DNA from 2 places in the Paenibacillus sp. FSL K6-1096 genome. Region 1 is predicted to be linked to the other one. Evidence: predicted binding sites of a transcription regulator. Region 1 holds the regulator's gene; the other holds the start of a gene.
The links. Region 1 encodes NrdR, which represses ribonucleotide reductase genes. Its sites were predicted from a motif close to AACACNATATATNGTGTT; they were not measured.
Positions count from the first base shown of each region.

Region 2: the regulator NrdR is predicted to act here: its motif matches at 1,692-1,709, upstream of nrdI (class Ib ribonucleoside-diphosphate reductase assembly flavoprotein NrdI).

Region 1 is NZ_CP150274.1:5,945,096-5,949,092, forward strand. It holds gene coaE (dephospho-CoA kinase) at 1-160, shown strand, start outside; gene MHI24_RS26165 (lytic transglycosylase domain-containing protein) at 163-726, shown strand; gene MHI24_RS26170 (alpha/beta-type small acid-soluble spore protein) at 814-1,032, opposite strand; gene nrdR (transcriptional regulator NrdR) at 1,197-1,673, shown strand; tRNA gene MHI24_RS26180 (tRNA-Ala) at 1,898-1,973, shown strand; tRNA gene MHI24_RS26185 (tRNA-Lys) at 1,984-2,056, shown strand; gene MHI24_RS26190 (IS110 family transposase) at 2,650-3,882, shown strand.
Region 2 is NZ_CP150274.1:1,974,996-1,978,992, forward strand. It holds gene MHI24_RS08675 (hypothetical protein) at 1-681, opposite strand, end outside; gene MHI24_RS08680 (sigma-70 family RNA polymerase sigma factor) at 678-1,214, opposite strand; gene nrdI (class Ib ribonucleoside-diphosphate reductase assembly flavoprotein NrdI) at 1,809-2,168, shown strand; gene nrdE (class 1b ribonucleoside-diphosphate reductase subunit alpha) at 2,155-3,997, shown strand, end outside.

The DNA of each region.
Region 1 (3,997 bases):
GCGCAGCGGAATGACGCTGGAGCAGGCCGAGGGCCGGGTTGCCGCACAGATGGACATTGAGCTGAAGCGCAGGAGAGCAACCTATGTGATTGACAACAGCGGCGGGCCTGAGGCCACGGAGCGCCAGGTTGCCGCCCTGCGGGACAGGCTGGTCCGCTGATGATGAAGTGGCTGCGCAAAAAAAGAGTGCTTCTGCTGTTATTTATAGGCTTCACAGCCATTCTGTTTCTCAGCACCAACTGGATGTCGTGGTTCTATCCGATCTACTACAAAGATGAGATCCGCAAGCACAGCCTGACTTATGAGATGGACCCGTTCCTTGTGGCTTCAATTATCCGGGTGGAGACTAACTACAAGACCGGACGTGAATCCAAAAAAGGGGCCATCGGACTCATGCAGCTCATGCCGGACACGGCCAAGTGGGCCCTGGAGAAGGCCAAGCTCCCCGACGTGTCGCTGGAGCGGCTGAAGGAGGAGCCTTCATCCAATATTGAACTCGGCACCTGGTATCTGTCGACGCTCTCCCGCCAGTTTGACGGCAACCGGACGGCGATTATCGCTGCTTACAATGCCGGACCCGGCAAGGTGCAGAGCTGGCTGGATGAAGGGCAGTGGGACGGAAGGGAAGAGACGGTGAAGGATATTCCCTTCGGGGAGACCCGCCACTATGTGCAGCGTGTGATTTATTACTATGACCAGTACACCGAGCTGTACAGTGAATTCTGACGTTCTTCTTGTGATGCAAAAAGAAGCACCAAACGGCCGAGGCCGCTTGATACTTCTTAGGCAAGCTTATGTCGTGTTTGAGACAGGTTATTTGTACTGACCTGCCAGTTGCTGTTCAGCCAGGGTTACAAGACGTTTAGTGATGTAACCACCGATCGAACCGTTTTCGTAAGAAGTTTTATTGCCTTGGTATCCGTCTGGGGAGAGGGTAATACCTAGTTCTTGGGCAACTTCATATTTCAGTTGTTCCAAGGCACCGCGTGAATTTGGAGCTACCAGGTTATTGGAGCTGTTGTTTTGGCTCATTGCTGTTCACCTCCTATCGGTTGGTAACTGTATTATGTGCCGGACATGGCATATTCATAACAACAATTAAACGGTGATTTCTGGAAAATAAATAACAACCCCGTACAGACGGGCTACAGGTCTGCGGGGCTGTTCAATCTAACCAAGAGGAAGTGAAGAAGCTTATGAAATGTCCTTACTGCGATCATACCAACACCAAGGTGCTTGACTCCCGGCCGGCCAATGAGAATAAGTCGATCCGCCGCAGGCGTGAATGCGAGCAGTGCAGCCGCCGGTTCACCACCTTCGAGATGATCGAGGAGACCCCGCTGATCGTCATCAAAAAAGGCGGCAGCCGTGAAGAGTTCAGCCGCGACAAAATCCTCCGCGGCCTCATCCGCGCCTGCGAGAAGCGCCCGGTGCCGGTGGAGCGCCTGGAGGTAATCGTCTCCGAGGTGGAGAAGAGTCTGCGCGGCATCGCTCTGGCCGAGATCGAGAGCCGCCAGATCGGCGAGCTGGTGATGGAGCAGCTCTATCCGGTAGACGAGGTGGCCTACGTCCGCTTCGCGTCCGTATACCGCCAGTTCAAGGACATCAACATGTTCATGAAGGAGCTGAAGGGTCTGCTCTCCAAGAATACGGAGGAGCTGGACGGGCTGTAATCGGCTCTGTGTGGAGACGTCAGGAATAGTGAGGTAAAGGGATTGGCCTGAGGTTCAGGGCCGGTCCCTGTGCCGGAAATTTTTTTGAATAAAAGTGTTGACACCTGCGGACGATTTCTGTATTATATAGAAGTCGGCTACGAAATATAAGAAACTTCAAGCGACTAGAGCATAACGCTCGAATGAGATTTTAGAATACATAATGTCATTCTAAATCGGCCTGTGGGGCCATAGCTCAGCTGGGAGAGCGCATCGCTGGCAGCGATGAGGTCAGGGGTTCGATCCCCCTTGGCTCCACCAAATTTCATATGGACTCTTAGCTCAGTTGGTAGAGCAGTTGACTCTTAATCAATTGGTCCAGGGTTCGAGTCCCTGAGAGTCCATCACAGAAAGAACGGCAGAGATGCCGTTCTTTTGCTGTGTTCAGGGGATTTTTAGTATTTGTATGAAAAACCGATCACAATCGGCGATGGCGCAAGTATCTGGGACAAATGTATGTGGAAAACCGAACACAATCGAACCGAGCACGGCGCGCAGGCCAAATGTAATCGAAAAACCGACTACATTGGGCATGGCGGAGGTCCGTAGGCCAAATGTAATCGAAAAACCGATCACATTCGGCGCTGGTGAGGTGTGTGGATAGAATGTAATCGAAAAACTGATTACATTGGGCGTAGCGAAGGCGGGTGGACGGAATGTAATCGAAAAACAGGCATGACAAGGCAGAGGCCTTGTCACCCCCAGGAATGAAAATAAGTGGTTGGCATCCGTCGCATCCATTCTAAATGAGGCTGTAGTCGTCAACACTTACATATACAAATCAAAGGGCGGAAACGGTTACTGGGACCCACCCCGTTCGAAAAACCGTTCTATTGCGCTTTTCGAGCATCGCCTATTGTAGCCCCCAAAAGTACGTGTATTAAATTACACTCACTCGAGCGCATGATTTGTAAACTGACGATGGAGGATGGTAGGAATGGATGCTGTACGTATGTGTTGCGCCGGTCTGGACGTGCATCAGGAAACCGTTGTAGCCTGCGTGTTAAAAGGACCGATCGAACAGAAACCCCAATATCACCTGAAAACGTTTGGGACGACAACCAAAGAATTGCTCGGCCTGCAAGATTGGCTGAGTGAACACGGCTGCCGGGAAGTGGTGATGGAGAGCACCGGCGTGTTATGGAAACCGGTATGGAACATCTTAGAGGGCAGTTGTGACCTCGTCCTGGCCAACGCCCGGCGGGTAAAGAATACGTCGGGTCGAAAAACGGACATGCAAGACGCGCGCTGGTTAGCGCAATTGCACCGTTGCGGGCTCATTGAAGGCAGTATGGTGCCCGAACAGGACATCCGGGATTTGCGGGATTTGACTCGTTACCGGAGTAAGATGGTGCAGGCGGTGACGGCGGAGAAAAACCGCATTCACAAAATCCTGCAGGATGCCAACATCAAACTAACCACCTTTATGTCCGATCTCTATGGGGTTACGGGACGGGGCCTGCTCCAGAAGATCATGGACGGCGAGGTCGTGGACGAAGTGACCGTTAAAAACCTGGTCAAAACCCGTTTAAAAAAGAAAGTTCCGCAGCTACTCGACGCGCTCAATGGCAAGTTGCGCCGTCATCATCGGGAGATGATTCGAGACCACTGGGACCACTTGGTCTATTTGGAGAAAAGAATCACGGAACTGGAAGCGCGAATCGAGGCGAAGGCAGAACCGTACCTGGAGGTGATTGAACAAATTGACTCCATTCCAGGAATTGAGCGGACGTCTGCTGTGACCATTTTTGCCGAAGTGGGGCCGCATGTCGCGGAAATGTTCCCGAGTGATGCGCAGTTCGCTTCATGGGCGGGAGTGTGTCCAGGGAACAACGAAAGTGCGGGAAAGCGAAGAAAGTCAAAAACGATGCAAGGGAACAAGCATCTGAAAGGTGCGTTGTGTCAGGCGGCTTGGGCGAACGCTCGCTCCTCGAACCGGATCGGCCAATTCTTTCGACGAATCCGGAAGAGACGAGGAGATAAAAAAGCAAACGTCGCCACGGCGCATTTGCTGATTCGAATCCTCCATGCCCTGATGCGGGAGAAGAGGTCATACCAAGAAATAGACGTCTCACTAGGCGATGAGACGTCCAAGAAAAACAGGTTGGATCGGTACGTTCAATATATCCAGCAGTTAGGATATAGCGTGCAACTAAATCCTACCCCATAGTCTTCCCTTTTTCAAAAAAACGAAACGTTTTTTGGGGGCGGTGGGTCTTTTTTTGTCAAAACCCAGTCTGCGGCGCGTTTTCCGGTACTTTTATTTTCGTATTAAACCGACTACA
Region 2 (3,997 bases), 3.2 Mb from region 1:
ACAAATTCCCGTAAGTTCATAATAACGCTGCGACCCGCCGGCATAGAGTGGAAGGGTGTAAATCCGCTTAGCCGTAGTCTCCGACAGCTCAGTCTGGCCTTTCGGAGACAGATACAATGTATAAGGCTCTGTTGGGTGTGTGTACTTAGGCTTACTATAGTTAACTATCGGCGGCGGAGGCGACCAGACAATTCCGGCTGAGGTCTCAATAGCAAGCGCACGTTCTTTGTTTCTGTTCAGCGGCAGGGGCATGTAATACTTTATTCCCCCCAGCTCGAACTCCGCAGAACCAGCCGGCGGGTTGTAGGATTGCGGCGATGCTGAAGAAGCTGCATTCTGCGACCCCGAAGGAGACGCCGACGGCTCCACCACAGCCGCTCCCGAGCCCTGCCCCAAGACCGCTGCCAGCCTCCCTGCCGGATCAAACCCGGCCCCCGGGCCAAACGGCCAGAGCAGCACGCTGAACAGCAGGAGCGCAGACAATGCGCCAAGGCCTGCGGCCCGTCCGAACCGGCCTTGTCCTCTTCGCGCCGGAGTACCCGCTGCTGCGGCCTGTTCAATACGCGCCATGAGCTGCGGCGTGAACCCCGGCCCGGTCAGCGGGTTCCGTCCGGCCTGCTTGTACCAGTCCTTCGCCCCGCTCATTACCTTCACTTGCTCATCCTCATCTCTTGTCTTCACAGGTCTTCCTCCTTCATTGCCGTTCTTATTTTGTCTCTGGCCCGCCCGAGGCGGGACTTGACCGTTCCCTGCGCAATTCCGAGCAGCTCGGACAATTCAGCGACCGACAGGTCCTGCTGAATATCCAGCACCAGCACCTCCCGGTACTTGTCCGGCAGCGCCATAATAATCTCCCAGATCCGGTTAGCATACTGGTTGCCGATAGCTTCCTGTTCAGCGGACAAGGACGCTCCATGAACCTGGTGGTCGCCCAGCGGGGCGAATCTCCGCCAGAAGCTGCTGCGTCTTAAGCTGAATGCGGTGTTGCGGGTGATGGTCAGCAGCCAGGTTTTCAGGGTGGCCTGCCCCCGGTATTTGCCGATGCTCTTGTAGGCCTTCAGGAATACCTCCTGGCTGATGTCGCTGGCCTGCTCCCGGCTGCGGGTTAACACAAAGGCATAATTCCATACATCCGATCCGTAGGTCTCCATCATCTCGCGGAGCGATACCGGCGAAGCACAGGCCATGCTGTAAGGCAGCTCTTTACTCTGCATGTTGCTCTCCCCTCTCACCTAATAAGACTCCTGCCGCGCGAAACGGTTCCCGCTGATTGCATTTTCTGCAATAGAACGGACGATATTTGCCGTTAATCTCCATTCTATTGTATTTCCTGCATTAGAATTGCGAGATTTTGCTCAATGAGCCTCTGTTAGCTGAAATCAAGTGTGCAAAATACAACAGATGTGATTTTCCACCGAATTGGAACAGCATCTAATGTACAAAGTACAACCAAAATTCAATCCGCCGAAGGTCCAAGCGCTTTCAAAAATTACAGCCGTTCCCTCTTCCCTCACCTCCCGTTCACGCCTTTCTGCGCCCCCGCAAATTCCTTAAAAAAAAGTCTAATAAATTCTAAGAGAATAGAACCCAGGCGGGGCGTGGGATTGGCGATTTAAAGGGGTATTTTGGGCGGCTGGGAGAGCTTGTTCAGCGCTTGACTTTTCAATATATGGTATATAAAATGATTAAACGTTACTAAATATAGTGTATATAATAGCTAAGCCCATAAATCTAGTGAATTCGCCCAAGTTCATTTGTCAAGTAGAAAGAACAGAAGAATGAGCTAATGTTACAGGAGGTTAGAGACCATGCTGATTGCTTACGATTCCAAGACCGGCAATGTGAGAAGATTCATCAACAAGCTGAAGCTTCCTGCTGTTCAAATCGAGGAGCATATGACGATCGACGAGCCTTACGTGCTTGTTACATACACCACCGGATTTGGCCAGATTCCAGAGAAGGTATCCATGTTCCTGGAGCGGAACCATTCCAGACTCAAGGGCATCGCCGCCAGCGGCAACAAAAACTGGGGCGAGCTATACGCGCACAGCGCAGATCTGATTGCAGAGCGTTACAACGTGCCGGTTGTCGGCAAATTCGAGCTGTCAGGCACTTACGGTGATGTACAGCGGATCAAACAGGAGGTGGACAAAGTTGCGGCATATTGAATTGAACAACATGTTGATGAAGCGGGACGAGACCGGATTTTTCCAATTGGATAAGGACCAGGAGGCAGTAGCTGAATTCATGCGTGATGTGGAGAAGCGCAGCCTGACCTTCAGCGATACCAAAGCCAAGATTGATTATATGATTGCCAACGATTACTACGAGGACCTGTACGACCGTTACTCCGCTGACGAGATGGAGGATGTCTACCGGATTGCCCATGAATATAATTTCCGCTTCCCTTCCTATATGGCGGCTTCCAAATTCTATACCGACTATGCCGTCAAAACCAATGACCGCAAGCAGTACCTGGAGCATTACCCGGACCGCGTAGCGGTGGTTGCTCTGCATCTGGGACGCGGCAATGTAGAGACCGCACGCACACTGGCCCGTTCAATGATGGAACAGCGCCTGCAGCCTGCTACGCCAACCTTCCTCAATGCCGGCAAAAGCCGCCGCGGCGAGATGGTCTCCTGCTTCCTGCTGGAGATGGACGATTCCCTCAATTCGATCAACTATGTGCTGAACACCTGCATGCAGCTGTCGAAGATCGGGGGCGGCGTTGCCGTCAATCTGTCCAAGCTGCGCTCGCGCGGCGAGACGATTAAGGGTGTTGAAGATGCGGCCAAGGGCATCATGCCGGTCCTGAAGCTGATGGAAGACGGCTTCTCCTACGCAGACCAGATGGGCCAGCGCAAGGGGTCGGGTGCGGCTTATTATAATATTTTTGGCTGGGATGTACTTGAGTTCCTGGACAGCAAAAAGATTAACGCCGACGAACGGACACGCCTGAAGACGTTGTCTATCGGTCTGATCGTGCCTAACCGCTTCTACAAGCTGGCGCAGGACAATCAGCCGCTGCATGTGTTCGCTCCTTATACAGTCTACCAGGCCTACGGCACGCATCTGGATGATATGGACCTGGACGAGATGTACGATACCCTGCTCGCTGATCCGCGCGTGAAGAAGAAGATTGCCATGAACGCCCGCGACATGCTGACCAAGATCGCCATGATTCAGCTTGAATCCGGCTATCCGTATATTATGAACAAGAGCAACGCCAACGCAGCTCATGCCCTGAAGGGCGTAGGCCAGATTAAGATGTCGAACCTGTGCACCGAGATTTTCCAATTGCAGGAGACCTCGGAGATTAATGATTACGGACAGGAGGATATCATCCGCCGCGACATTAGCTGCAACCTGGCTTCCCTGAACATCGTGAACGTGATGGAGCACGGCAAGATCCGTGAATCCGTACATGAAGGCATGCTGGCCCTGACAGCTGTCAGCGATATGACGATGGTCTCCAATGCCCCGGGCGTAGCCAAGGCGAACAAGGAGATGCACTCGGTAGGACTGGGCGTGATGAACCTGCATGGATATTTTGCCAAAAATAAAATCGCTTATGAGAGCGAGCAGGCCCGTGATTTCGCACGCACCTTCTTCATGACCATGAACTTCCATTCGATTGAGAAAAGCATGGAAATTGCCGCCGAGACCGGCGAGACCTTCTATGGATTCGAGCAGTCCGACTACGCCAGTGGCGTCTATTTCGACCGTTATATTACAACAGACTACCGTCCGGTTACTGCCAAAGCGCAGGAACTGTTCGCAGGCATCTACATTCCTACTACTGAGGACTGGAAAGCGCTGCGTGACAAGGTAATGAAGCACGGCCTGTACCATGCCTACCGTCTGGCGATTGCGCCGACTGCGAGCATCTCGTACATCCAGAATGCGACCTCCAGCGTTATGCCGATTGTAGAGCAGATCGAGACCCGCACCTATGCCAACTCGACCACCTACTACCCGATGCCGTACCTGCGTCCGG